Regions from separate parts of the Enterococcus sp. JNUCC 77 genome, predicted to be linked through region 2. Evidence: riboswitches for the same ligand, from Rfam matches in the RefSeq annotation. Region 2 holds a riboswitch; the other holds the start of a gene.
What was found. A riboswitch is a leader RNA that binds a small molecule or an ion and turns the genes downstream of it on or off. The one in region 2 is predicted to bind magnesium.

Region 1: linked by a shared signal. The riboswitch ahead of ACVWNY_RS12195 (FtsW/RodA/SpoVE family cell cycle protein) and the one ahead of mgtA (magnesium-translocating P-type ATPase) in region 2 are both predicted to bind magnesium.

The regions. Positions count from the first base shown of each region.
Region 1 is NZ_JBTHIG010000001.1:2,505,548-2,520,888, reverse strand. It holds gene ACVWNY_RS12235 (linear amide C-N hydrolase) at 321-1,337, shown strand; gene ACVWNY_RS12230 (hypothetical protein) at 1,644-2,360, shown strand; gene ACVWNY_RS12225 (hypothetical protein) at 2,616-3,644, opposite strand; gene ACVWNY_RS12220 (potassium channel family protein) at 4,397-5,098, shown strand; gene ACVWNY_RS12215 (hypothetical protein) at 5,960-6,214, shown strand; gene ACVWNY_RS12210 (hypothetical protein) at 6,277-6,579, shown strand; gene ACVWNY_RS12205 (hypothetical protein) at 6,846-8,189, shown strand; gene ACVWNY_RS12200 (oleate hydratase) at 8,553-10,328, shown strand; gene ACVWNY_RS12195 (FtsW/RodA/SpoVE family cell cycle protein) at 10,883-12,025, opposite strand; M-box (ykoK) riboswitch at 12,135-12,302, opposite strand; M-box (ykoK) riboswitch at 12,909-13,075, shown strand; gene ACVWNY_RS12190 (phosphatase PAP2/LCP family protein) at 13,172-14,782, shown strand.
Region 2 is NZ_JBTHIG010000001.1:1,257,020-1,272,360, reverse strand. It holds gene ACVWNY_RS06315 (5'-nucleotidase C-terminal domain-containing protein) at 1-1,413, opposite strand, end outside; gene typA (translational GTPase TypA) at 1,579-3,423, opposite strand; gene ACVWNY_RS06305 (inositol monophosphatase family protein) at 3,542-4,300, opposite strand; gene ACVWNY_RS06300 (UPF0223 family protein) at 4,314-4,583, opposite strand; gene lpdA (dihydrolipoyl dehydrogenase) at 4,666-6,072, opposite strand; gene ACVWNY_RS06290 (dihydrolipoyllysine-residue acetyltransferase) at 6,080-7,729, opposite strand; gene ACVWNY_RS06285 (alpha-ketoacid dehydrogenase subunit beta) at 7,749-8,726, opposite strand; gene pdhA (pyruvate dehydrogenase (acetyl-transferring) E1 component subunit alpha) at 8,729-9,838, opposite strand; gene mgtA (magnesium-translocating P-type ATPase) at 10,214-12,820, opposite strand; M-box (ykoK) riboswitch at 12,946-13,112, opposite strand; gene ACVWNY_RS06270 (nitroreductase family protein) at 13,168-13,896, opposite strand; gene ACVWNY_RS06265 (aminotransferase-like domain-containing protein) at 13,908-15,329, opposite strand.

The DNA.
Region 1 (15,341 bases), 1.2 Mb from region 2:
TAATTATATTTGGATAGTCTTTAGATTTTAGACAATAATAGAATTTATAAGAGATGATAAATTATGACTAAAAAATATTTTGTGTAATTTGGCGGTTGAAATAAGTGTAAAATAACTTTAAAAGTGACAGTAAAATAGGGTTCTTGAAAAAATATAAAGTGCCGCCCATGGGTATACCCACAGGTGCCGCTTTCATTTTTTTTTATTATTTTTATTGCTTTTTCTTTTGAAACAATATTTCAGATAAATTTTTTATAACCACTTAATATTTAACCAGTGTTATACTAAAAATATCCTTTAGTAAAGAGAGGCTGTTGAGAATGTGTACAAATATTAAATTAACCGCAAAAAATAATGATATTTTTTTTGGACGTACAATGGATTTAAATATGTCAATGTTTGGAGAAGATCCAGGAATAGATCTTGATGTAAAAATCGTATCTATGCCGAGTGGAACTACCGTAGAGAGTCAGCTAAAACCTTGGAAAAGTAAATATGCTACATTAGGTATATGTACCAAAGATACTGCCATCATGTATGACGGTATTAATGAGTATGGGTTAACCGGTGATTGCCAAGTATTAGTAGAAACAACTAGAAGTAAAACTTCTGAAATTGAATCTTTAGGGAAAATCCCCGTAATTGGCGAGGAGTTTGTAACATATATACTAACTAATTTTAAAAATGTACAAGAAATTCGGAATATATACTCAGAATTTATGTTGACAGAGCAATCATTTGTATATAAAGGAAATAACTTACAATTTCCTTTGCATTATGCTTTTATTGATAAAACAGGCGATGGCATCGTTTTGGAACCAGTAATATCTGGAGGTTTTAAATTATATGACTATATTGATGTGATGACAAATAGTCCTGAATATGATTATCATACTGTTAATATTAGAAATTATATAGGTTTAGAAAATACCGGAGTATCAGAAAAGAAGATCAATAATCAGTTGGCACTGAAACCTATCGAAAATGGCACAGGGTATGGTCTCCTAGGGATTCCTGGAGATTATACTTCACCGTCACGATTCATACGTAGTTTCTACTACAAGAATATGATAGATAGTTTCGATACAGACAAAGGTATCAATACTTTATACTCGATTTTTAGACCACTAATAATCCCTCGTGGATTAGAACACGCACATGAAGATAAACAAATGACAGATTATACGCGTTACTGGTCAGGATACGATGTTAATAATCAAACTGTTTATATACAAACTGGTGAAGGTTTGGCTATTACCTCAAAAAAAATGGATACATCATTAAAAGAAATAACTTATACAGATATTCAATTAGATGATCATGTATATATAAAATGATGAAATAATTGTCCGATAACTAGCTATTTTTTTCATGGATATCTCAAACCTTTAAGTGAATCCATGTAAATGTGGCAGCTCAAAGAAATTAATAGTTCTTATAGAATTGGTCTATTAATTTTTTTGGAAGGAACACTCAGAAGGAATTAAATCAGATAAACCAACGACAAGACAAATAGATGTGCCAGTTGAATTCGAAATTTTTTTCATTTAAAAGTGTTGATTTTGGGTGTTTATTATGTTGTTTAAGTACAAATAAATGAAGTATGTTATTATTATTATTAACGCTTACAAAGGAGGGGTTTTATGAAAAAGTTTGTATTAGGATTAGGACTGGTATTAGGATTAGGACTAGGTATAATTTATAGTTCACCAGCAGAAGCAGAAGAATTAGGGTTAGAAAATTTACTACTTAGAGTTTATAATCCAAATTCGGGGGAGCATTTTTTCACAGCTAGTTACGATGAAGCTAATTGGTTATCATCTCAAGGGTGGACTGGTGAAGGTACAGCTTGGGCAATCCCAGATAAAGGAGACGAAGTATATCGATTATATAATCCAAATGCAGGTGATCACTTCTACACAAAAAATTTAGTTGAATATGATTGGTTAAGTAAACAAGGATGGGTACAAGAGGGGAAATCATTTTTAAGTGATACACGAGACGATGTTCCAGTATATCGTAGTTATAATAAAAATGCTCTTGCTGCAGGATCACATATGTTTACTACTGAAAAATTTGAACATGATGGACTTGTTGCTGCAGGTTGGATTAATGAAGATGTTCAATTTTATGCAGAATCAGCATATTCCCGCCTGGATAAAAGAGTTGCTTATTGCGACGAATATATAAAAGAATCAGACTATGTAGCGTCTGATTATGCAGAATTTAAAGTTGCCTTAGATTCTAGTAAAACACTATTGAATGATTCCAATTCAACGGTAGATGATTTAAATCAAGCGGAAAAGGATTTATATAATGCTATTGTGAAATTAAGAGAATCGATAGCTATTGAGGAATAATCTATAAAAGAACTATCCATTTATTATGGATAGTTCTTTTTTGTTAGAAACTTTATTTGGAAAATATTTGTTGAATTTTTTTTAGTTTAAATTACATTTGACCAACGTTATACCACCATGTTGTGTAACGTTCATTGAAAGGGAATGATTTTGTTAAAAGTGACTAAGATAACTACCACTAATAATGAACTAAATAAAGCTAGCAGAAGGAAAAAAATACCGCATAAAATTTTATGTGGTGTTTTTTCTAGTTAATTATTTAGCACTGTAGAATGCGATACCTTCATCTTTCCATCCCTGGTTAATTAGCCAAGTTGATTCTTCTTTGCTAGCGGTGAATAAGTGAGATCCAGGACCAGTTGCATTTGGATTGAAAACACGATAGACAGTATTCCCTTTTTCTTTAGGAACCATATAGAATCCAACTTGTTCTTTTGTCCAACCTTTTAAGGCTACATTATTATATTCACTTTCACTTACAGTATAAAAATGTTCTCCAGAATGAGAGTTGTAAAGGCGGTATACTGGAATAGCACCTTCATAATCAGAAAGGACACTTTTAAATGCAGTTCCTTCAGCATTCCACTTCAACTCAGTAATCCAATTATATTCTTCTTGACTTAACGTGTACAAATGATCTCCATCATTTGTATTATATGACCTTAATACAGGTATTAACCTAGTACCTTCATCATTATTTTGTACCATAACATTCATAGTTTTATCTAAAACTGCACCTGAAGGATAATGCAAACGGTAGATCACTTTATAATGTCCTGGTTTAGAAGTATCTACATCATTGTAGATAGCAGTAAAGTCATTACCGTAAGGTACTTCTTCATTATCACGATAAGCAGTAGCATAATTTTCTGGATAAAAAATATCTCCAATATTTAAGGTGATACTGTCATTAAGCAAGTCTATACGATCATTATTTTGCACCATAACATTCATAGTTTTATCTAAAACTGCACCTGAAGGATAATGCAAACGGTAGATCACTTTATAATGTCCTGGTTTAGAAGTATCTACATCATTGTAGATAGCAGTAAAGTCATTACCGTAAGGTACTTCTTCATTATCACGATAAGCAGTAGCATAATTTTCTGGATAAAAAATATCCCCAATATTTAAGGTAATATTATCATTAGGCAAGTCTATAAAGTCTTTATTTTTATCGACTGTCCCAGAATCCAGTGTCTTTTGTTCTGCAAAAGCAGGAGTTGAAAAGATAAACTGTGGAAACAATAATACAGAAATCAAAAGAACATGTAAGTATTTCATAGCACACTTCCTTTCATATGATTAACATAATATAACACAAATAACGAAAATTATTTATTTATTTTCTTATAAATTCTTTCATTTAATGAAGTTTAAAAGATAGTCATATCTGTTAATGGATAACATTAATTTATTAATTTATATAAATTACGATAGATTGAGGAATTTTTTATTTTTTAAATAATAACTTCAGAATTATTTATTATTTAAATTTAGTATATGACAACTTAAAGTAATTCGATTGTGTTACAAAATTTTAAAATACATTAATTTAAAAACTAAAAGAACAAAATATAACCGAAAAACTTCTGAAAAAGAGATACCCCAACATTACACAAGTAAGTTGTGTTAACTACAGCCAAAATTATTGATTAATATATCAGCTGATTTATTAATCCTATTGACTATTTCTCAGTTCCCATTATACTTTTTGGAAACGTTTAAAAAAAGGAGTGTCATTATTATGGAAGAAACTTACAATAAAGAGTCAACCAAAAATATTGAACTATTCTTTTGGACAGAGTCGTTCAAATGTTAAATCGTGATTTCCCTGTATTCATGATTGTGTGAGAATTTTCTGTTTTGTTCCCAGTTAAACTAAGACTACAATAAAAAATAGAAATCAACAGGACCATGAATAAGAATAGTAAAGTAACTGGAAATTTTCTTTTTAATCTACCCGTGGTCGATTTGTTAAAATTTTTATACTTATTAAAGGACAATTTTTTGACAAAAATTTAGAGGAGGCGACAATGAAATCAAAACATTCTATTTATTCATTATTTGATTTTATTTTAACTATTTTTTGGATAATGCTTTTTATATTAAATTTAGCCAGAGTAATTGATTTAAGTTTATTCCCATACAATCTCTTAGACATGGTGATTACTTTATATTTTATTATTAGCTACCTTACTAGATTCTTGATGTCTGAGAAAAAAAAGGAGTTTTTTTTAGAAAATATATTTGATTTAGTTGCTATACTCCCATTTAATTTACTTACTGGCAATCTCTTATTCAGCACCAATAGAATTTTTAGAATCATTAATTTAATGCTTAAGTTAGGGAAAAAAAAGAATAGTTTTTTGTATGAAAATGTTTTTATATACGGACTTTATGCAAGTGCTTGTATTATATTTGTCGGTAGTGGTTTTTTTAGCTTTTTTGAAAATAAAAATTATGGAGAAAGTATTTGGTGGAGTATTGAAACAGTAACTACTTTGGGTTATGGAGATATTATTCCAAAAACAGCCTGGGGCAAACTAACTGCTTCAATAACTATGCTATTTGGATTAGGTTTTATCAGTTTGATTACTTCGACGATAACAAATTATTTTAGTAAAAATAAGATACACAAAAAACATTCTTCTGAAATAGAAAAATTGCATGAAAAAATTGATTATCTTACTAAGCAAGTTGAAATTCTAACAAATAGTAAAGAGAAAAAAGATTAACTGGTGGAGGATTGGTAGAACAATTTCAGCAATATGTTGGAGATTACGGAAGATACTTTAGACAAATCAAAATTAACAAAAATATAAGAATAGAATAAGCAAAGCTTTTCTTTACTCAGTCATTGTATTGGCATTAACGTAAGAGAGTTGAATTTGCCAAGAAAAACAATTCATGCCATTAAAGAAAGAAGCTACTAGTTATTAGGTGATATTTATGAATAAATTACTGAAAATGAGATTACTTACTGTTACAAATAGTAATCCCGATTGGTCAAGTAATAAAGAGGAATTACAAAAAATATAAAAATCTAGTTGAACTTTTATTTGATTCAAGTCATCCCCTTCCGTCAATTAAAAATGATTGGGCTAATTTCAAACGTAGTGATTTTCTGTTTTTATTGTCATTAGGTTATGATACAAAATATATACCAGAAATATATGTAGTAGGATCTCAAAAAATAAACCTTTGGAAAAAAATTAAGGTTTACATGGTAAAACAAAAGATGAAATGTATTCAGATGAAGTTGTCAAAGTGAGAAAGCAGAAAATACTTTCTGATTATGACATAAATGTTGGATGAGACAATATGCAAGCAACAGATTAAGGAACACATGTTGGCATTAATGGATCAAGATGAAATTAGATTAACAATAAAATACTAGTAAAGAAAATCTATTATTGACTGTTCTTCTCCACTTCCTAAGAATCAAAAAAATGGGAGAAACAAAGGATATCCGATTTTTTATTTTCAATTAAAAAATTACTTATTTAGCATGGTTACTAAGTAAATCCAATTATGATTAGACGTAAAAATTATTTCGGAGTATTATAGACCTACAAATAAAGAAAGCGGTGTTTATTATGACGGATTATGAAAAAAAAGAAGAAAATGTAGCCAATAATGTGACTGACACAGTAGTTAAATTAGATAGTGAGTTGGATAAACTTAATTCACTTAATGAAGATACTAGCAAGGAACATGAATTTAAGAAATGGTATGCAGAAAAGAAAGCAATTCATGAAATTAAACATATTTTATATGATGCTGGTAAATATGATAAATATGATGAAGATGAAATGAATAAAATCGATACTTTTTTTGAAAATTTGAAGTGACATTGAGCTATAAATGTTTACTTATACATTAATCATAGCTTTTTATAAAAGGACGGATGTTTATGAAAAACCGAACTAAAATTAGTATAGGAATTGGTTTACTGGCAATAACAGGGGCATATGCTACAGTTAATTTTTCTGAAAAAATATTAGGGAAAATTGAGAGTGAAGTAACTCGTTACAAAACAAAAAAAGTTGTCAGAGATAAATTTAACAATAATGAAAAATTATTAAATATTGTTGATGATTTATCTGATAGTGAATTAAATTCTCTTAACCAAATTGCTAAAGATGTAAAAAATAGTAGAGAAAAAGTAAAACAAATAGGAAAGAAAATTAAAGATACTACGGGAAATGTATTGTAATCATAAAAATTCAAATCTTTTTCGGAGTAGAGCATTCTACTTCGATTTTTTATTTTTCTATTGAATTTAATTCCAATTATCAATAGCAATTTATAACTAGTTACTTTAGCTATGTTTCAAAGCACAGCCTGTGATTATAAATGTAATAAGTTAGAAACTAACCGTTCAATATCACCTGGGAAAAATAGTCAAATTATCAGTTTCAATTTTATATTCTGAAATTTAAAAAATCAAATTAGAACATATATTACAAAAAAGGAGAAAAAATGAGAAGAAATTTGAATCTTATTGGACAATGTGCACTGTCTATTATTAGTACGACCATAATCATTATTCCATTTATGCTTTTTATTCAGTTAAGCAATGGATCTAACTGGAGTACTATACTTCCCTTCATTCTTTTTTATATTTTTAGGATGACAGGTATTTTTTTTATTCGTGGAATAAAAACTACGTTGAATAGTTATAGCCTTTTGAAAATCTCTTTGATAAGCGGGCTACTGGGATGTATTTTTAGTGTATTGGGTAGCACTTATTTTCCCATGTACATTTTAGGTGGATTTTTTTTAGGGCTAAGTGGAGCGTGGCTACCACCTTCAAATACAAGTTTAAATATTTATTTAAAAAAACAGAATGAAAAACAAAAAAGTAGCAATATTATATCACTGATTATGATTGCGATATTAGGCATTACTATGTTCTCACCCATAAACTTTCGTTATAGTTTGTGTTTCTCATTCTATGGTTTACTGTATATCATCTCATTATATATGGTTTATCAGTATTCAGGATATAAAATAGCATCCCACGATTTAGAAGAATCCAAATATAGCTATTTAGTTTTATTTTTTAGTTTCTTATTTCTATTATTTTTGTTACGATCTAGCAGACTAATGCTAAACTCAGAGGAATTTGATTATTTTATTTATGGATATATTTTTTTAATTATTTTAGGTGTTATAAGGTTATTTATTTTTAAATCTCACGAGGAAAAAAGACTACCGCGTTCTTTATCTTTTTTAACCATAATTAATGGATCATTGGGAAATTATTTATTTTTATTTTGTTCCTTATACGCTAGTGGATATTATGGAAGAGAGGCAGTAGCTTTTAAAGTGTATCTCCCTTATGTTTTAGGCATGTTTTTAAGTACTTCAACAAAAAAATTCATCTTTAAAAATATGAAAAATTATTCATTGTTAGGTGTGATAGTGGGATTGGTAACTATTTTAGCAACTCCCTTTTTTTCATTGGGAATTTTTTTAATTAGCTTATTTAAGAGTATTTTAAATTCTTGGTTGACAATCCAGTATAGTGAAACAGAGTCTCTACCTATGGATAAAAGAATATGGGTAAAATATACAATTCAAAATATTGGTAGTATATCACATCAGTTTATTTTAATGATATTAGCGTCTGTAATTTTGACCAGTGACAAAAAGACTGTAAAAGAATTTTTTATATATAGCAGCAGAGCAGTATCAACTCATAATAGTATGGTGATTATGCAATCGTGGAATCATATTGCCACTGCACTGATATTATTGCTAGTTGCTATGTATTATTTGATCATTTTAAAGATACAGTATTCTACAAAAGATATCCTTTAGTTTACGTCAAAAATTAAGTCAAATAGAAAGTCTATTTCATTGTTCAAATTAAAATATTAGCTTAATTTGAATTCCTTTAAATTTTTAATCAAATTAGTTGAAAAATCAAAAATATTAATATAGCAGTATTCACGAGTAGCTTAATCTCTCGTGGATACTGTTTTTTCAATAGTAACTATACGTCGAAAAACATTCCAATTTTAGACACAAAAAAATTGGATTTAGTTACTAGAATAATATATAGAAGTACTTTATATTTTGGACAAATCTCAATGTTTGTCTATTTAAAAAAATCGAAAAAAAATGTAAAGTACTCTTGTATCCAAGTCTAAAAAAATAATTCTTTTAAAGGAATGATGACAAATGTATTACTCAAATGGAAACTATGAAGCTTTTGCACGTCCAAAAAAACCTAAAAAAGCTGATAAGGTATCTGCCTACTTAGTTGGTTCTGGACTGGCTTCACTTGCAGCAGCAGCATTCTTGATTCGTGATGGTCGTGTGGCTGGAAATAGAATTCATATTTTCGAAGAATTGAGTCTTGCCGGAGGCTCATTAGATGGTATTTACAAGCAAGAAAATGGTTTCGTTATACGAGGTGGTCGAGAAATGGAAAGTCACTTCGAATGTCTTTGGGATCTCTACCGTTCCATTCCTTCATTAGAACAGGCAGATGCTTCTGTTTTAGATGAATTTTATTGGTTGAATAAAGAAGATCCCAACTCTTCGCATTGTCGTTTGATTCATAACCGGGGAGAACAAGTAGCTACCGATGGTCAATTTTTATTAAGTGAAAAAGCCATAAAAGAAATAATTGCACTTTGCTTAATGGAAGAAAGTCAGCTACAGAATAAAAAAATTAGTGAGGTCTTTTCTGATGATTTTCTTACTTCAAATTTTTGGGCTTATTGGTGCACAATGTTTGCCTTTGAAACTTGGCATTCAGCAATGGAAATGCGCCGTTATTTAATGCGGTTTATCCACCATATAGACGCTTTAGCTGATTTTTCATCATTAAAATTTACTAAATATAACCAATACGAATCATTAGTATTACCTCTGTTAAGCTTTCTAAAAAAAGCTGGTGTTCACTTCCAATATAATACGCAAGTGGAAAATATTTTAATTAAATCAGATAAAAGCGGTACAAAGCAGGCGCAACAAATTCTACTAAAAGTAGATGGATTTCCTGAAACAATCGATTTAACTGAAAATGATTTAGTTTTTATTACTAACGGTTCTATTACTGAAAGTTCAACATATGGCGATAATGATACTCCTGCACCTATTTCACATAAGCTAGGTGTTAGTTGGAACCTTTGGAAAAAACTAGCAGCGCAAGACATAACTTTTGGTAGACCAGAAAAATTCTGCGAAAATATTCCAGATGCTGCGTGGGTAGTTTCAGCTACCATTACTACATTGGATAAAAAAATTGCACCTTTTATTGAAAAAATAAGCAAGCGAGATCCTTATAATGGAAAAGTCGTTACTGGCGGAATTGTTCACGTAGAAGATTCAAATTGGAAATTAAGTTATACGTTAAATCGTCAACCACATTTTAAAGAACAACCAAAAGATCAACTAGTCGTCTGGTTTTATGCACTGATATCTGATACTGATGGAAACTATACAAAAAAAACAATCACTGAATGCACAGGTAATGAGATTGCAGCTGAATGGTTATATCACATGGGAGTTCCTAATGAAATGATCAACGATTTAGCGATTCATTCATGCAACACGATGCCTTGCTACATGCCTTATATTACTTCTTATTTTATGCCGCGTGCAAATGGTGACCGACCACTAGTTATTCCTGAAGGATCTAAGAATTTAGCCTTTATCGGAAATTTTGCAGAAACAAAACGAGATACTGTTTTTACTACTGAATATTCAGTTCGGACAGCTATGGAAGCAGTGTACGGTTTATTAGAGGTGGATCGAGGTATTCCTGAAGTTTTCGCTTCTTGCTATGATATTAGAACATTGATGAAGGCTACTTATTATTTAAATGATCAAAAGAAATTAATTGATCTAAAAGTTCCTTGGTTTACAAGTCTAGTGGAAAAGCATGAACTAAAAAAAATTAAAGGTACATTCATTGAAGAATTATTAGAAGACAGTGGTTTGTTATAATACTAAGTAATCTTTAGTGTATAAACAAGCATCGATGTGTCCTTCTATAAAAAAGATTACTATCTAAAAAGTAGATCAAAATGAACAACCGAGAAGGATTTTTCTTTTCGGTTTTTTTAAAAGTAACAGGGAATTTTTTTAAAAAAATTATTGATGGATTGGGCAGCCTCCCATGTATTTAACCATTCAAACTGTAATATTTTAATCTTCCACAGTTAAAAAATACAATCACATGATAGATTATTATTACTTTTAGTTCTCGTTTGAAACGAGAACTATTTTTTTCAAAACAAACATTAGTATACTTTTTCTAATTACAGTGGTTACCCTTCCCATTCCCAAAATTAACACTTTTTATTCCAAATAAAGCATTGCCAATACGGATTTATTCTATTCTCTACAATGTAACTCATAGGTGTATATTAAATAATAAGTAATTTCTCTTTTTTGTTCAGATTACTGCCATAGGAGACATTCAAAAAAGTAAGCTTTTAGAATTGAAACTACTGACTAGATTTCTAGAGATCTCTTATGGGTGATAATTATGGTTTATATTATTTTAGAAGATAGAGATTTTTGCGAGATATAATATTTAAACAAATACCCAAGGCAAAAGATAGGATTAAATAACTAGTTCCTCCATAACTTACGAAGGGTAATGGTACTCCTGTCATAGGAATTAATCCTAAGACGCTTGCGACATTGATACTAGATTGGATAAGTATCAGCGTCCCAAATCCAATAAGTACTAAGCTCAGTTGCTGATCTTTGCATTGAATGGATTTCTGAAAAATCCTTAAGCAAACTACAAAAATTAAAAATAAGACAAATATAGCGCCTAGCAACCCCAATTCTTCACTAATAATTGAAAAAATAAAATCTGTCTCTGCTTCTGGTAGATATCCCTGCTTAGTAAGACTATTGCCTAAGCCAAGTCCTAAAAAACCACCATTATATAAAGCATAGTAAGAATTAGCCATTTGATATCCGTATCCATGCTCATCTAAGAAAGGATTGTGAACTATAGAAATGCGATTATAAGCATGAGAAAAAAATGTTGGCAACAAATTGTTTTCGCCTAAAATTAATACAATAGTGGCTATTAAAATTATCCCCATTAAAAATAAGCCTATCCCTATTATTCCTTTTTCAACAGGAATTGCTGCCGCCCAAATGATTACTGCGACTATCACTATAATCATAAATGCTCCAGAAATTTTAGGTTGCAATAATACTAAGCCAGTAGCTAACCCTGTAATAATAAATGGTTTAGTCAATTTTACATTGGTAATATTTTTATTTTTAAAATAACTTGCTAAATATAAAATTAGAAATATAACAATGATTTCAGATGGTTGAAACTGAAATCCCCCTATCGAAATCCATCTCTGTGCGCCATTGACAGTTACAGCAAAAAAACCGACTTTTACCATAATTAAAAGGAGAAATGAAACTATTAAACCTCCCTTAATAAAAAGTGGGTGTAGCAAATACTCAAGCTTTATAAAAAAGGTTACCCCTATTATTGTCAAACTTATTATAATAAATATAAATTGCCGATATAATAAGCTTAGCGAGTATTCATCTGTGACCATCAGTCTATAAGAACTGGCACTATAAATTTCTAAAAGCCCAATTACAGATAAAATAAAATATGGAACTAAAATAACAATGTCAATTTTTCTATTCTTGATCATTCAATTTCTCCTCCTAAAACGATAGTTAGGTGGAATTGATAACCAATTCTACAAGTAACCCAAATAAAAAAGGCCTAAAACCTTTTTTGAACAGATTTTGACCTTTATAAGGTTGTCTCATCGTTCGAGTTTTAGCACTATGCAACGTAAAGAAAAAATATCTTAGTTATTTGAAAAAGCCTTAATTCGACAATTCCTGTTTGACCCATTGGTATCTTTCGATATTTCTGGGCAATAACCTATTTTTACATAGGAGCCTCACCTAACAAGTTTATTTAATTGCGTTCATATTAATTTATTTCTTTTGCCGATACAACGAATTGGAAAAATCTTAAAAAAAAGCTGATAAATTCTTATTAATTCTTTATTTAATCGGCTCTCCGTCAAATAGTGTTGCAAAGGGTTTTTATTTTTATATTAAGTTATGCTTTTCTATTAATTGCTATTACAATAAAATTTTTATTTTTTAAAAAAACTGGATATGGAATAAAAATTATAAAAACATAAATAAATGATCAAATAATAACAAAAAATGTTCTACAGACTTTAGATATATAACTGGTAATAACCATGAACTTGTTAAAAGATGAGAGTAAAGTAGTGACAATTCAGAATATAAGTGACCAAACAATTGATGATGTAAAATTCTTAGCAAAATTAAGTAATCGGAACTGTTTTACAGAATATTGAAGAACGTGAATGCATTCCCGTCAAAGTAAGTAACCATTTGTAAATATTTTTTTGGTGGACGGAAAATTGTTTTTTTCAATATATTCATTATTCTTTTCCAATAATACGATTGAAATAATTAAAAAAAAAATAAACTTACTCAAAATGATTGAAAGCAATACAACCTTAATTCTATACTTTTGGCAGTTAGATAAAATAACCTTGTTAGGTGAGGCTCCTATCCAAATATAGGCTATTGCGCAGAAATGTCGAAAGACACCAATGTGTAAAACAGGAATTGTCGAATTAAGGCTCTTCTAAAGATAGCTAAGAGAAATCTTTACGTTGGATAGTGCTAAAGCTCAGACGATGAGAACCGATTGATGTACTGTTTGCTTTTTTAGAAAGTAGCAATTGCTTATTTACGATCAATGCTGGCTTAGTCTCCTCTTTCAAGGAAAAAAGAAAGGGATTCTCATGCAAAGATCAGAAAAAAAAATTCCACGTTACACCATAACAACCATTTGTTTTACTTGCCTCACGCTATTAGTGGCTGCCAGTCCAAATTGGTTTCAACAAATAGACGAGGCAATCTATCACATCAAATGGCAATTAAATACGTCACTTTTAACGATTATCAATCTGATGGCGAAAACAGCAACGATTGGCCCAATGTCCCTGTTCTTCTTGTTACTTATGATTTATCTTTTTCAGAAAAAAGAAAAAGTTCTTGCCTTTTGGGCCGTTAGTAACCTTTTAATTGTAGGCTTTTTAGGGAGCGTCTTTAAACATATTATTGGTCGAACTCGACCAGATTTAGGTGCTTTAGTCGATCGAAGTTCCGCGAGTTTCCCTAGTGGGCATTCTCTGTTGGCGATGTGCCTTGTCTGTACGGTTTTTATCACTTTAACTTATCTTAAAGTTGAAAAAGCTAAAGGGATAAAAATTTTTTTAGTTGCTTATCTTGTTCTGATTGTTTTAGGAAGAATCCTTCTCCGCGTTCACTATCCTAGTGACGTAATTGCGGGTATGCTTCTAAGCTATAGCTGGGTAAACTTTTCGTTCAGTGTTGTGAATCAACGTTATTTACAAACTTTCGCAGAAGAAGACATCACGCAACGGAGTAGACGACATCATCGTAAAAGAAAAAGTTTACTCCTAGTGTTCAGTTTGACTCTTTTATTTTTAGGAACTCTTTCTATATCAGCTTACGGCGTCAGCATGTATCATAATTTAAAAAAAACAGCGAACACAATGTATAAACCACGAAAATCGTCAACTAAAAGTCCAGATTTGGCTAAAGGTGAACCTGTAAGTTTCTTAATTATGGGAATTGCGAATGATTCAAAACGGAAGACTGATTATCGCTCCAATGCTTTAATGGTGGTCACGGTTAACAATCAATTAAAAGAGACAACCATTACTAGTATTCCGCGAGATTATTATGTAGAAATTGCAGGCACTGATGGAGAATATAATAAAATCAATGCAGCCCACGTTTTCGGAGGTGCTGATATGCAAATTAAAACGGTAGAGAATATTTTACACATTCCTATCAACCATTACTTTTCTGTTGATATGGATGCCATGAAGGACCTTGGCGATGCTGTCGGTGGTGTTACCGTGAATAATGCCTTTGCCTTTGATGCTGAAGGTATCCATTATCCAAAAGGTAAGCAACATTTAGGCGGATGGGAAGCTTTGCAGTACGCACGTATGCGGTATGAAGATCCAGAAGGGGACTATGGTCGTCAACGTCGCCAACGAGAAGTTTTAATTCAATTAACAGACAAATTACTTTCTTTTAACAGCTTACTAAAGTATCAAGAAATTCTGGATGTTATTGGTGAAAATGGAGAAACTGATCTATCTTTTGACCAAATGATGTCCATGTTAAAACAATACACGCCTGCACTAAAAAATATCAAAACCGATCAATTAAAAGGCTACGATTTCACAGGTGATGGTGAGACTGGAATTGAAGGAATTTCTTATCAACTTGTAGAAGAAAGCGAACGCCAACGTGTCGAAAATGCCATCAAAGAGCAGATGGATATTGATACAAATCAGGATGAACAAAATCAATAATTATATTCCATAGAAGAAGCTATAACAAAAGCGTTCAATCCCGATACCTGATAAGGAATGGCTCTGTAATATGATTATAAATAATTTTATCGACATAACATATTAGAGAAATTTTTTATGATGATGACTAAAGATACAAGGTATTCTACTGAATTTAAGAAGGTTCTGGCTTCTTTAATTTCAGATAACTTACTTTAAAAAGGGAAATAAAATGAGAGTATTAACTATTAATAACTTGATTCATCGAGCTAATTTCACTCATGAGCTAACTATGGATGTAGGATATAGATTGAAGAGGGGCCAAAAATTTTGGCCTCTTTATTTCACACTAAAGGACTTACTTTATACTGGAGCCTAAAATTTGTATTCATTAGACAAAAATAATTTCTTTGAATTTAGATGTGGATTTTTAATAATAAAAATTTTATGCGTGTAAATTAATAATTTTGTATATCCCAAAGGCGGGCAATAAAATCAATCTAACTATATATGTAATTGTTGTATGCATATAGAGATTCTAAGAATAAACAAGATTTAGCAAATTGAATTATTGGAAAAT
Region 2 (15,341 bases):
TTTGTTATAGCTAAAAGTTTGTTGATTTAACACTGTTCTTATTTGCGCACCGGTCATTTCAACCACCTGCATAATATTACCAAAAGGTTGAACGGCTTGTGCGGCTCCCCAAGTAATTGTGCCATCATCTTGAACTTTTAAATCGTCACGAATTCCACCATTATTTGTTAAAGCAAAATCAGCATCAATATTAGCTTTTTTAGCCATATAAACCTGACCATCGGTAATTAAATTACCAACTGCTGATTCACCAAACTCATTCACCGTTCGGGAAATGTCATCTCCGTTGTTTGCTTTACCAATAGATGTATCAGTTACCGCTTTGACTCTTTCAGAAGCATCATCCACAATTTTTTGAACTTCAGCATCAGCAGTTGCACCACCAGGAGCTACCGCTTTTACTTCAGCATCCGGTGTAGCAATAAAATCCATTTTTTCAGTATCATAAGTCCCATTTAAATTAATAAAACCTTTGCCTTGTGATGTTGATTGAACCACACGAGTTTTACCGACCACACCGTTTGTGTACACATGGTTATGACCTGCAAAGTAGGCATCCACACTATTAGTTGGATCCAATTGATTAACTGTGTTAATAATATTAGCAGTTTCACCAGTTGCTGTACTTCCATCTTGAACTGAAGGAGTGTGTCCTAATACAACAATCGCATTGACGCCCTGATCACGTAATTTTTTAGAACTATTGACGATCGCTTCCGCTGGATCAGTAAAATTATAATCTTTATGATGAGCAGCCAATACTAAATTAGGAATTTCAGTCGTTACTACACCAATAAAACCAACTTTTACTGTTTCACCGCCAACTTGCTTTTCTTCAATCACATAGTCTTCCCAGCCAAATGGGTTAGCTCCTGTCATTTTATCTTTTACATTAGCAATAGCTAAATCAAAATTCCCCTTCAACGCTTCTTGACCAATTTCAGAATTATATTTATCAACGATATCGTAAAAATGATCATCTTTTCCCGGAGGATTTCCTAATAAAATTCGATTAAATTCTGCTAAGCCTTCATCAAATTCATGATTTCCTAAAGTACCCACATCAAATTTCATTTGATTTAATACACGCATTGTTGGTTGATCTTGCAGCAAACCTGAATTAGCTGGGCTAGCGCCAACCATGTCACCGGCTTGAACACGATAAACCGCAGCATCTGATTTAGTCGCTTCATTAAAATATCCTGCTAAAAGTGAAGCTGTTCCTGCACCGCTAACTTTTTCATTGGGACCATAATAACTTCCTGTAGTGCTTAATGCTCCGTGAAAGTCATTGATACCCAACATCTGGACTGGAACCTCAGCTCCTTCACTTACTTGAGAGAGACCAGCAATCCCAAATCCAAAAACTGCTGAAAAAGTAAAGAGACTTTTAAATAGTTTACTTTTTTTCATAAACATCCTACTTTCTTTAAATTTTTGAAACGCTTACAGGTAAAGGATAATATTTAAACGATAATTATTCAAATAGTTTTCATGATTTCTTCACATTCTCTAATAATAAATAATTTCACAAAAAAAACCAAAATCTCAAGGATTTTGGTTTTCAACATTTACATATTAAACAGCTTCAAGATTCTTTTTCTTTTTAGCGGCTTTCTCCCGTTCAGCTTTGTTTAGAATTTGTTTTCTCAAACGAATACTTTCAGGAGTTACTTCACAATATTCATCATCGCCTAAAAATTCTAATGATTCTTCTAAAGTAAGAATTTTTGGACGTTTAATTACTGATGTTTGATCTTTGTTAGCAGATCGTACGTTAGTCATTTGTTTTGCTTTAATAATATTTACGCCTAAATCTTTGTCACGACTATTTTCGCCGACAATCATGCCTTCATAAACATCTGTACCAGGTTCAACAAAGACCGTTCCACGTTCTTCAACACTCATAATTGAATAAGTTGTCGCTTTACCAGTATCAACCGAAACCAAAGCACCATTACGACGTCCGCCGATGATAGCTTGAATCATTGGTAAATATTGATCGAACGTATGAGACATAATACCATAACCACGTGTCATTGATAAGAATTCTGTTGTAAATCCTAATAATCCACGAGCTGGAGCTAAGAAAATTAAACGCACTTGACCATTTCCTGAGTGAATCATGTCTTGCATTTCAGCTTTACGTTGACCTAAAGCTTCAATAACTGAACCCATGTATTCTTCAGGCGTATCAATTTGAACCCGTTCAAATGGTTCGCATTTTACACCATCAATCATTTTTTCAATTACTTCGGGACGAGAAACTTGTAATTCATAGCCTTCGCGACGCATGTTTTCAATTAAAATTGACAAATGCAATTCGCCACGACCAGAAACCGTCCAAGCATCTGGTGAATCCGTTTGTTCCACTTTTAATGAAACATCGGTGTGAAGTTCTGACATTAGACGTTCTTCAATTTTACGAGAAGTCACAAATTTACCTTCACGGCCAGCAAAAGGAGAATTATTTACTAAGAATGTCATTTGTAATGTTGGTTCATCAATGTGTAAGATCGGTAAAGCATCTTGTTGATCAACGGGTGTAACAGTTTCACCAACGAAAATATCTTCCATTCCAGAAACAGCAATTAAATCGCCAGCTTTTGCTTCATCCACTTCTAAACGTTGTAAACCGAAGAAACCAAAGATTTTCGTTACACGAAAGTTTTTAACTGAACCATCAAGTTTCAATACAGATACTTGATCGCCGACTTTAATTTTCCCACGGAAAATCCGTCCGATTCCGATACGTCCAACATAATCATTATAATCAAGTAAAGATACTTGGAATTGTAAAGGTTCATCGGAATTATCAACGGGTGCTGGAATTTTTTCTACAATTGTGTCAAAAATAGGTTTCATTGTATGCTCTTGTTCAGCAGGATCATCAGATAGGCTAGATGTTCCATTGATAGCAGAAGCATAAATTACTGGGAATTCTAATTGGTCTTCATCTGCGCCTAATTCGATAAATAATTCTAACACTTCATCGACAACTTCTGCTGGACGAGCTGAAGGTTTGTCAATTTTATTTACTACTACGATTGGAATCAAATGTTGTTCCAACGCTTTTTTCAACACAAAACGAGTTTGAGGCATTGTTCCTTCATAAGCATCCACTACTAAGACAACACCATCAACCATTTTCATGATTCGCTCAACTTCGCCACCGAAGTCCGCGTGTCCAGGTGTGTCCATAATATTGATTTTATAATCTTGGTAGTTTACTGCAGTATTTTTAGCTAAAATAGTAATGCCGCGTTCTTGTTCCAACGCATTAGAATCCATTGCACGTTCTTGTAAGCGGACATGACTATCTAAAGTATCGGATTGTTTTAACATTTCATCAACTAGGGTTGTTTTACCATGGTCAACGTGGGCAATAATTGCTACGTTGCGGATATCATTTCTGTATTTCAATTTTTTTGCTCCTTTTCTCATAACACAAGACTTGCACAGTTGTTGATTATAGCAGATAAGCAGTTAAAATGTTAGTAAAAGATTTTCATTTTTTCAGAAAATATCTTTTACTTAAGTTTTAAATATCATATTCTGTTATTTCTGACATCACTGCCTGTGTGCCGCCTTTAAAAAATTCTCGACCGTTAAAGCTTAATGGTTGATCCTGGAACCCACTAAACGCCATATCAAACTGTTGCATCATGACGATTCCAGCCGCGTAATCCCAGGGACTTAAACGACTAATATAGCCGTTTTGAGTGCCTTTTAAGATTGCAATAAAATCTAAGCCCGCACAGCCTAAGATTCTCACACCCATTGCTTCTCGGCCGATTTCTTTCGTATGGAATTTATTTTCACCTGTTACTAGAGATACGCCCATACCGATTAGTCCATCTGCTAATTTTGTATTAGCCGGTTTAGGCAATTCTTTTCGGTTATGGAAAACTTTACCGAGCTTAGGACCACCCCAAAACAAATCATCTCGCATTACATCATAAATAAATCCTAATTGCCCGATGCCCTCTTCAAAAACCGCAATCATAATACAAAAATTCTCTTTTTGTAAAACAAAGTTCATCGTTCCATCAATCGGGTCAATCACAAAAACACGACCATTAGAAATATCGGTCTGATCTTGACCGTTCTCTTCACCTAAGATATGTGCATCAGGATCATAGGTTCTTATTTTATCTACCAAAAAATCTTGGGTTTCTTTATCGACATTTGTCACTAAGTCAGTGCGTCCATTTTTTTCATCAATTACTAATTCATCATTTAAAGCCGCTTTAATCTTTTCTGCTGCTTGATAAATCCACTGAATAATTTCATTTTCCATACAAACTTCTCCTCTACATTTTAAATCGCTTTTGCTGTGTATTTTTAGCTGTTTTAACTGATTGGTACAAAGAATAGCCACTTGTTTGTTCAAAGCTTCGACCGATTCGTTTTTCTTCACCAATACTTTTTACAACAGTTTTGAAGTCCTTGTAGCCAGCTAGAAACGTGTCAGTTTGGATTCCTTCTTCATATGCTTTTTCAACTAAATTTAAAAATTGGACAACTGTCACCATTTCTTCAGTACTCCAGTCATCATCTAAGGGATAGCTATAATTATCCATTGATCTCCCTCCATTCTTAATTAGTTTAACAGTATCAAAAAAAAAGTCGAGTGTCTCCACCCGACTTTTCACTGATTAAAAATTAAATATGGATTGGTAAACCTAGAGCAAGTTCAGCAGCATCCATGGTAATTTCTCCTAAAGAAGGATGAGGATGAATTGTTAAAGCAATGTCTTCAGCATTCATTCCTGATTCTATCGCTAGGGCTAATTCCGAAACCATGTCACTTGCACCTACACCAGCAATTTGTGCACCGACAATCACATTATCTTCGACTGTCGTAACTAAACGAATAAATCCTTCAGTTTTAGCTAAAGATAATGCACGACCGTTACCAGAAAATGGGAATTTATAGCTTTTAGCTTCAATACCGGCAGCTTTCGCTTCTTTAATTGTTAAACCAACAGAAGCAAGTTCTGGATCAGTAAATGCAACAGCTGGCATAGCTTTATAATCAATCGCTACTTTTTTACCAGAAATTGCCTCTGCAACAATTTTAGCTTCATAACTTGCTTTGTGAGCTAAAGCTGCTCCTGGTGTAATATCACCAATAGCATAAATATTAGGTACATTTGTACGTCCTTGATTATCGACTTCAATCAAGCCACGATCAGCAATCTCAACACCTGCTTGTTCTAAGCCCATATCATTTGTATTGGCACGACGTCCAACAGTCACCATTACGTAGTCTGCTTCGATCGTTTCTTCTTTACCGTCTACTTCATAACGAACACTAACGCTATCGCCATTATCAATAGCTTCACGAGCCATTGCAGAAGTAATAACTTTTACCCCTTTTTTGGCAAAATCATCTTCTACCAATTTCACCATATCTTTTTCATAAGTTGGTAAAATTTGAGGTGTTCCTTCAAGGATTGTTACTTCAGCACCAAGGTTTGCATATGCGCCACCTAGTTCAGCACCGATAACACCGCCACCGATGATGATGAATTTTTTCGGTACTTCTGGCAAGTTCAATCCACCAGTTGAATCTAAAATTCTACCGCCAAATTTAAATCCTGGAATCTCAATTGGACGTGAACCGGTCGCAACAATCGCATTGTTAAACGAATAAGTTTGCGCAGAATCGGGATGAATCACTCGCAAAGTATGATCATCAACAAAAAAAGCTTCTCCTTCAATGATTTCAACTTTGTGTTTTTTCAATAAGAATTTGACGCCTGAAGTTAATTTGTTAACGACACCATTTTCTTTCCAATCTTGTGTTTTTGCAAAATCTAATTTTACATTTTCACTAGTTACACCAAACAAACTAGAATCCAATGAATCTTGATAATGATGTCCAGCAGAAATTAACGCTTTTGATGGGATACAGCCGACGTTTAAACAAACGCCGCCGATAAATTCTCGTTCAATAATTGCAACGGTTTGACCCATTTCTGCTGCACGAATTGCAGCAACATATCCTCCAGGTCCTGAACCAATTACAACTGTGTCTAATTCAATGGCAAAATCTCCAACTACCATGTTTCTATCATCCTTCCATTAAAAGTAATTCTGGGTCAGCCAATAGACGTTTAATATTGTTCATGGCTTTTTGAGCAGTAGCGCCATCGACGATTCGGTGGTCAAAACTTAATGACAATTTCATCACGCGACCGACAGCTAATTCACCATCAGCATTTACAATCGGTTCTTGTGTAATCGTTCCAACACCTAAAATCGCAACTTCAGGATAATTGATAACTGGTGTGAACCAGCCGCCACCAACAGAACCAATATTGGAAATAGTAATTGTTCCATTGCGCATATCTTCAGCTGCTAATTTACCTTCAATTGCTTCAGCAGCTTTATTATTGATCTCATCAGCAATTTGGAACATCCCTTTTGTATCAGCATTTTTTACGTTTGGTACATATAAACCATGATCAGTATCGGTAGCGATGCCGATATTATAATAATTTTTGTAAACAATTTCTTGGGCTGCATCATCAATTGACGCATTCAAGATTGGGAATTTTTTAACTGTTGCAGTTAAAGCTTTCACCACATAAGGTAAGAAAGTTAATTTTGTACCATTGTCTAAAGCGACTTGTTTAAATTTCTTACGGTGATCCCAAAGTTTAGATACTTCTACATCATCATGCAAAGTAACATGTGGTGCAGTATGTTTGCTATTCACCATCGCCTTAGCAATTGCTTTACGAGTTGGTGTCATTTTTTCTCTTGTTTCTGCTTCGCCCATATTTGAAACGAACGGTTTAGCTGGCGCTGCTGGTGCACTTGGCTGTGCAGGAGTAGTACCAGTAGGTGTTGATTCAGTAGCTGGAGTTGGTGTATTTGCTACTGGCGCTGCATTTCCACCTGCTAGGAAGGCATCAATATCAGCTTTTGTTGTACGACCACCTTTACCAGTTGCCGCAACAACTGTGATATCTACATCTTTTTCACGGGCATATTGACGAACAGATGGCATTGCCAAAACATTTTTATTTGGGTCACTTGCTGCAACAACACCAGTTGATTTTGGTGCTTCTGCTGCAACGGGAGCTGCCGGAGTTTCAGCTGCAGCTGGCGCTGCTGATGCACTATCGTTATGACCTGGTGCATCGATTTCGACTAAAACATCGCCTACATTTGCCACTGTTCCTTCAGGTACGATGACATTTTTAACCGTTCCAGTAACTGGAGACGGAATTTCTTCAACTGATTTATCATTTTGTACTTCTAATAAAGTATCATCTTCGTTAATTGTATCGCCGGCTTTGACAAACCACTTAACGATTTCGCCTTCAGCAATACCTTCGCCGATATCAGGTAATTTAAATTGGAAAACACCGCCGCCAGATGAACTTGAACCTGATTCTACTACCGGTTCAGCTGCAGGACTTTCTGGTGTTTGTTCTGTAGCAACAACACCACTATCACCTTCGTTATCTTCGTGACCAGGTGCGTCGATTTCAACTAGAACATCGCCTACATTAGCCACTGTTCCTTCTGAAACTAAAATATTTTTCACCGTACCTGTCACTGGTGATGGAATTTCTTCAACTGATTTATCATTTTGAACTTCTAACAAAGTATCATCTTCATTAATTGTGTCACCTGGTTTTACAAACCATTTAACGATTTCGCCTTCTGCGATTCCCTCGCCAATATCAGGCAGTTTAAATTGAAAAGCCATGCTTATCTCGCTCCTTTAATTAAAATTCTACGATTTCTTTTACTTTTGCTTCAATATCGCTAGCATTTGGTAACCAGATACCTTCCGCTTGACCAAATGGGAAAATTGTATCTGGGGCAGAAACACGTCCAATCGGAGCTTCTAGGGATAATACAGCTCTTTCAGAAATTTCAGAAACTACTTGTGCACCGACACCGGCTTGTTTTTGTGCTTCTTGTACAACAACCACTCGACCAGTTTTTTCAACTGATTTGATAATTGTTTCAACATCTAGAGGAGCAACTGTTCTAAGATCAATAATTTCAACGTTGATATTTTCTTTTGCTAAATTATCGGCTGCTTTTATAGCTTCACGAACCATTGCGCCATAAGTAATAATTGAAACATCACTACCTTCACGAGTTACAGCAGCTTTATCTAAAGGTACTTCATAAATTCCTTCTGGCACTTCTTCACGGAACGAACGATACAATTTCATATGTTCTAGATAAACAACTGGATCATTGTTACGAATTGAAGAAATCAATAATCCTTTTGCATCATATGGATTTGATGGGATAACTACTCGCAAACCGGGAGATTGAGCCATCAAGCCTTCTAAATTATCAGAGTGAAGTTCAGGTGTATGCACACCACCACCAAAAGGTGAACGAATAGTGACTGGTAAATGACGTGTACCACCCATACGGTAACGAGTGCGAGCCATTTGACCTACTACTTCATCCATCGTTTCAAAAACGAAACCAAAGAATTGAATTTCTGGAACAGCGCGAAAACCTTCTAAAGCCAAACCAAACGCTAAACCACCAATTCCTGACTCAGCTAAAGGTGTATCAAAAACGCGTTCTTCTCCATGTTTTGCTTGTAATCCTTCAGTCGCACGGAATACACCACCGTTTTTACCAACATCTTCACCGAAAACTAATACATTTTCGTCTTTTTCTAGCATTAAATCAAGAGCATCAGTGATGGCTTGAATCATTGTTTTTTGGGCCATGATTATTTCGACTCCTTCGCTTCATAGAATTCAATTTGTTCTTTAATACTTTGCGGTTGTACTTCATACATATTTTTTAAGAAGTCTGAAACTTTTTGTTTAGGTACACGATCAGCTTCAGAAATTGCTTCCTTGATTTCTTCTTTTGTTTGTTCAATGATTGCTTCTTCTTTTTCTTCAGACCAAAGACCTTTTTCCGTTAAATAATTTCGGAAACGAACCAATGGATCTTTCTTTTGCCATTCGTCATCCATTTCTTTAGAACGGTAACGAGTTGGATCATCACCTGATAAAGTATGAGGACCATAACGGTAGGTCAAAGTTTCAATTAAAACTGGACCGTTGCCATTTGCTGCCCATTCACGAGCCATCTTTGATACATAATAAACAGCCAATGGATCCATACCATCAACTTGGATACCTGGGATTCCAGCAGCAACAGCTTTTTGAGCTAAAGTAGCTGCCGCAGATTGTTGTTCTCGCGGAGTTGAAATTGCGAAGCCATTGTTTTGAATGTAAAAAACGGCATTAGCATGGTAAGCTCCAGCAAAGTTAATCGCTTCATAAAAGTCCCCTTGAGATGAACCACCATCACCAGTATATGTGAAGGCAACATTTTTCTTATTACGTTTCTTAAGACCTAATGCTACACCAGCTGCTTGGACATATTGCGCTCCAATAATAATTTGTGGTGGTAATGCTTGTAAATCGTCAGCATAATGATTTCCGGCAACATGACCGCGCGACCATAAGAATGCTTCTGCTAAAGGTAACCCATGTTGAACCAATTGAGGCACATCACGATAACCTGGTAATAAAACATCTTCTTTTTCAAATGCAAATTGACTAGCTAGTTGGCTAGCTTCTTGGCCAGCAGTTGGCGCGTAAAATCCTAAACGACCTTGACGATTCAATGCAGTTGAACGCTGATCTAACACCCGTGACCAAACCATTTTAGTCATTAATTCGACCAATTCCTCATCTGATAAATCTGGGATTAATGCTTCGTTTACTACTTTTCCATCTTCATCAATTGCTTGATAAACAGGGAAATCAGCATTAATATCGGCTAATAACGCTTTAAAGTCGATCGTTTTCTTTTTTTCTGCCATGTTGTCACACTTTCCTCTCTTTTTCTCAGTCACTGATAAAACAGGAACTGAATCTGTACTACTGATTTCTCAGCTTCATCATTAAAGTATCATTTTTAACATGAGAAGACAAACAATATGCAACGCTACCATAAAAGTTTTAGCTAGAAATTTCTTATTTTTTTGTGAAAAAATGACCAAACTAAAGTGGTTTAACAAATAAAACTAACAAGAGACTGAAACCTCTTTCTTCCGCTATGATTGCCAGTCATAAATCAACTCGTGATCTAACAATTTAAAAATTACAATTTTTAATTGTGAAAAAATCCACTTGTGGAAATATACTTGCTATAAAAAAAGAAACAGAGCAACTATAAAAGTCACTCTGTTATAATTTTAAACCCATTCACCAGCAATTTTGATATATATTTTTTTCCCAATCTGCACTGCAATTAAATAGCCAACAACAATTAAGAAATACCATACCCAATAGGCATTAGGTAATGCTACAAAATCAAATTGCGCTCTTATTGGCGTGATCACAATAATAATACCAACCACTACTGCAGCCAGTAGACTAGCCAAAACTTGTGGTGCCGGACGACTTTGAATAAATGGAATTTTTCTAGTTCTTACCATTAAAACTACTAAGGCTTGCGTCGTTAAACCTACAACAAACCAACCTGTTTGAAATAGATTTTGATTTCCTATTGTATTTGCGCCAAAAACATACCACATTAAGACAAAAGTTAAGATATCAAAAATCGAACTGATTGGACCAATACAAACCGTAAATTTCAACAAACCTTTTGTTTCCCACTTTGTTGGTTTAACTAATTCTTCTTCATCCACATTATCCCAAGGAATTGTTAGCTGAGCAATGTCATAAATTAAGTTTTGCAATAAAAGTTGCATGGACAACATTGGTAAAAATGGTAGGAAGGCACTAGCAACTAAAATTGAAAAGACATTCCCAAAATTTGAACTAATCGTAATTTTAATATATTTCATCATATTACTAAATACTCGCCGGCCTTCTAACACACCGCTTTCTAAAACGGTTAAGCTTTTTTCCAACAAAATAATCGAGCTGGCATCTTTGGTAATATCAGCAGCTGTATCAACCGATATCCCCACATCGGCTTTTCTTAAAGCTGGTGCATCATTAATTCCATCTCCCATAAAACCAACCGTGTGGCCTTTTGTTTGTAAATTTTCAATAATCCGAGCTTTTTGCATTGGATTTAATTTTGCAAATAAATTAGTTGTATCACCAGCAATCTGTAATTCTTGATCACTCATTCGGTCAACTTCAGTACCTAAAACATATTTACTGGCATCAATACCTACGTCATTACAAACTTTTTGGGCTACTATTTCATTGTCACCTGTTAAAACTTTGACGTTTACTCCATGTTGATGCAAAGAATCAATTGCAGTCTTAGCAGATTCTTTTGCTGGGTCTAAAAATCCCATAAAACCGATTAAAGTCATATTTTTTTCATCACTGCTACTATAAATTGCATCACTATGGACATCTTTTTTGATTGCCACCGTGATTACTCGCATACCTTGACGATTCATTTTTTGGTTTACTTCTTGCAATTTTTCTTTTAATTCATCAGTTAAGGGTAAGATTTCTCCATTAATCTCTACTTTATCGCAGACAGTCGCCATCTCTTCAACCGCACCTTTTGTGATCATTAATTGATGATCATCTGCTTTAATCACAACTGTCAAACGACGACGTGAAAAATCAAAGGGTATTTCATCGATTTTTTGGACTGTTTGATAAGGTAATTGCTGTTTTTGTTCTTCATAGTAATTAATCACTGCAATATCCATTAAGTTTTTCCAACCAGTTTGATAAGTTGAGTTTAAAAAAGTTAGATCTAAAACTTGGCGATTTTCTTCCCCTAAAGGGTTCAAATGTTCAACTAATACCACACGATCTTCTGTAATCGTACCGGTTTTATCAGTACACAAAATATCCATGCCACCTAAATTTTGAATCGCAGCTAGTTCTTTCACAATCACTTTTTGTTTAGACAATGTCAAAGCACCTTTGGCCAGATTTGAACTAACAATCATTGGAAGCATTTCTGGCGTTAAACCAACTGCTACGGCAATTGCAAAGAAGAAAGCACTGCTCCAATCTCCTTTAGTAACACCATTAATTAGTAAAACTAAAGGGAATAAAACCATAATCATCCGTAATAGCAATTTACTAACTTTCGTCAAACCAATGTCAAAACTTGTCTTCCCACGTTTGGCTGTTGCATTTTTAGCAATGTCTCCAAAAAATGTTTGCTGCCCGGTTTTTAAAATAATAGCTTTGCCTTGACCACTCAAGACATCTGTTCCCATAAAAACTAAATTTGATAAATCTAGGGCAGTTTCCTCACTTATTTTGTTGTGGGCACTATTAATAAATTTTTCAATCGGCATTGATTCACCCGTTAACGAAGATTGATTAACGAACAAATCTTTGGTCCAAATCAAAACTGCATCAGCAGGAATCATATCACCCGTTGCTAAAGTTAGGATATCTCCAGGAACAATTTCATCCATTGGTATTTCCGCTGTTTCGCCATTTCTTGTAATGGCAGAGGTATTTTCAATCAATTCTTTTAATTCAATACTGGCTTTTTGGGAACGGTATTCTTGAATAAAAGTGATTAAAACACTCGCTAAAATCATAATAACCATTACAATTGCCGCTTGAAAATCTTTAGTGGCAATTGAAACAATCACTAACAATGCTAAAACATAAACAAAAGGATCGTTAAAGGCTTGTAAAAACAATAACCAAGCAGGCGTCGGTTTTTGTGCAGATACTTCGTTGGGCCCATATTCTTCCAAACGCGTTTTTGCATCTTGATTTGACAAACCTTTTTCAGAAGTCCTTAAGTTTAAAAATAAATCCCGATCAGTTAATTGTGCTAATTTTTTTAGTTCTTGGTCCTTGCTGATATTTTTGGCAAGGAGATTTTTCTTGCTCATCATAATAATTCCTCCAATTTCTTATTCTCTTACTCGGATGTTCGTCAAGATCCATCTTCCTCACCACCTTTCATTGTCAGACACAAAAAAACGCACACTCAACAACAAGCATGCGGAAATAACCTCAATCATGTCATCGTTGAGCTTTAGCACTATAGGGCGTAGACAAAATTTGTCAGCTACGTTAAACGTCACCTTCACGATGGCATCTGTTAGACCAACTCGGAGTCTCTCGATTCCTTTGCGGCAGTAGCTTATGTCCATATAGGAGCCTCACCTAACAATATTTATATTATTTAATAAAATAACTATAAATTGAAAATCTGTTTCTGTCAAATCATCTAAAGTTATTTTTGAATTTTTTTATCTTTAAGAAATTGATCAACTGCAGTATTTGGTTTTTGTGAAAAATAATCAGCAAATTTTTGACTCCAGATTTTTGTTTCTCTGGCTTCTGCAAATTTGTCCATCGTTTCATCATATTTTTCAATCACTTGATAGTCATAATCTTTAAAAGTGTCATAAAATACAATAGCTTCTTCGGGTAAACGTGGTTTTACTTTCATTTCAACAGTTGGTTTACCAATGCTCATTCCAGCTACTGGAAACATATAATCGGGTAGATTTAATAATTGGCTAATTGCATCAATGTCTTTGCGAATACTTCCTACAATAACACTACCCAACCCGAGGGATTCAGCGGCTAATGTTGCGCTATTCATGGCTAAGGCTGTATCAGTCACCGCAGTCAATAATGGATCAATTCCTTCAATTATCGGGAAATCAACCTCATATTTATCAGCGACTTTTTTTGAACGATTTAAATCAGCAACAAAAATTAAAAAAACAGAGCTTTTTAGCATGTGGGGATTACCTGGATTCATTGCAACTAATTTTTCTCGAATTGAGGAATCTTTTACCACAAAAATACTGTAGAATTGTCCATTCATCCAAGTTGGCGCCTGTCTTGCAGCTGATAAAATCACCTGTAATTCTTCTTCCGATAGTTGATAATTCTCATCGAAATCACGGTACGTACGACGGGTTTGTAATAGATCTAGCATTTGATTATTCATATTGACCTCCTTCATTTTTGTTTCAATTGATCGGTGATTTGTTGAAATTTATTAAAAAACACTGCCAAATTTTCTTGATTTAGACGAGTGTAATTAATCCTAAGGGACATCGTATCATTACTAAATAAAAACGCCGGAGCTACCAATAATTGTTCATCTAAAAAAAGTTCCCAATCTTTTCTCGTTAATTTTTTATTTTTCCAGGTTAAATAAGCATACAACCCACCTTCAATCGGTTCAAACTGCCAATCATTTGATAAAAGCTTTAATTCTTTTTCAAAATCACGAGCGCTTTGTTTTAAGGTGTCTACTAAATTCTGCTGCTTTTGATTAAAATAAGGATCCTTTAATGCAGTGCTGGCAACAACCTGTGGAAAAACGCTTAAAGAAAAATCAACCATTTGACGTGCTTCGGCTAAACGCACAATCAAATCACGATTTGCAACAATCCAACCAATTTTCAAAGATGAACCAAATATTTTTGACAAGGAACCTAAGTGAATGACTTCATCTGGTGCAAGTTCTTTCAAGGACGGCGGTAAATCTACGAAGGCCAATTCGCTAAACACATCGTCTTCTACAATGGGAATTTGATATTTTCGACTTAAATCAATTAATTCTTTTCTTCTTTGTAAAGACATAGTCCTGCCAGTTGGATTTTGAAAGGTCGGATTGACTAATATCATTTTGATTTTTTTGGTTAAAATCAATTGTTCTAACTGATCCACTCGCATTCCTTGGCTATCTAATTCAACACCGTACAATCGAATGCCCGCAGTAGCAAAAATTGGCAAAGAGTACAAAAATGATGGATCTTCAATCGCGACACTATCGCCATTTTGTAACATCACTTGAAGCAATAAAAACATGGCTTGTTTGGCTCCTGATGTAATTAGCACTTCATTAGAAGAAACATCGATTTTTTGTTCTTTTTTTATCCGCTGAACAATTAATTCCTGTAATGGTAAATAACCCAATGGGCTTTGCTTTTGTTCTTCCAGTAGCAATGTCTCCCATTTGAAAGAAGGTAAACGAAAACTGGGAATTAAATTCAGTGGTAATTCTCCAGTATATAGATCCAAACTTTGGACTGATTTCAATTGCTGTTGCAGTTTAACTAAATACGCTTCTTGTTGAAAATGATTGTCGGCTAATCGCCTTCGCCAATCAATCCGAGGATTAGCTGTTCTGCCCCAGTTTCCCTCGTTAACAAGCGTTCCGCTACCACGTTTTCGTACAATCCAGCCCAAAGCAACTAATTCATCCAACGCATGAACTACTGTTGAACGATTCACATGATAAGTCTCAGCCAATTTTCGCTCCGGTGGCAAACGATCTCCCGGCAGTAATTGGCCATTTTGAATATATTCGATTAACTGTTCCATAATTTGTTGATAGACTGGAATATTTTTTTGGTTATTTAACTGCCACATCAGTCGACTCAC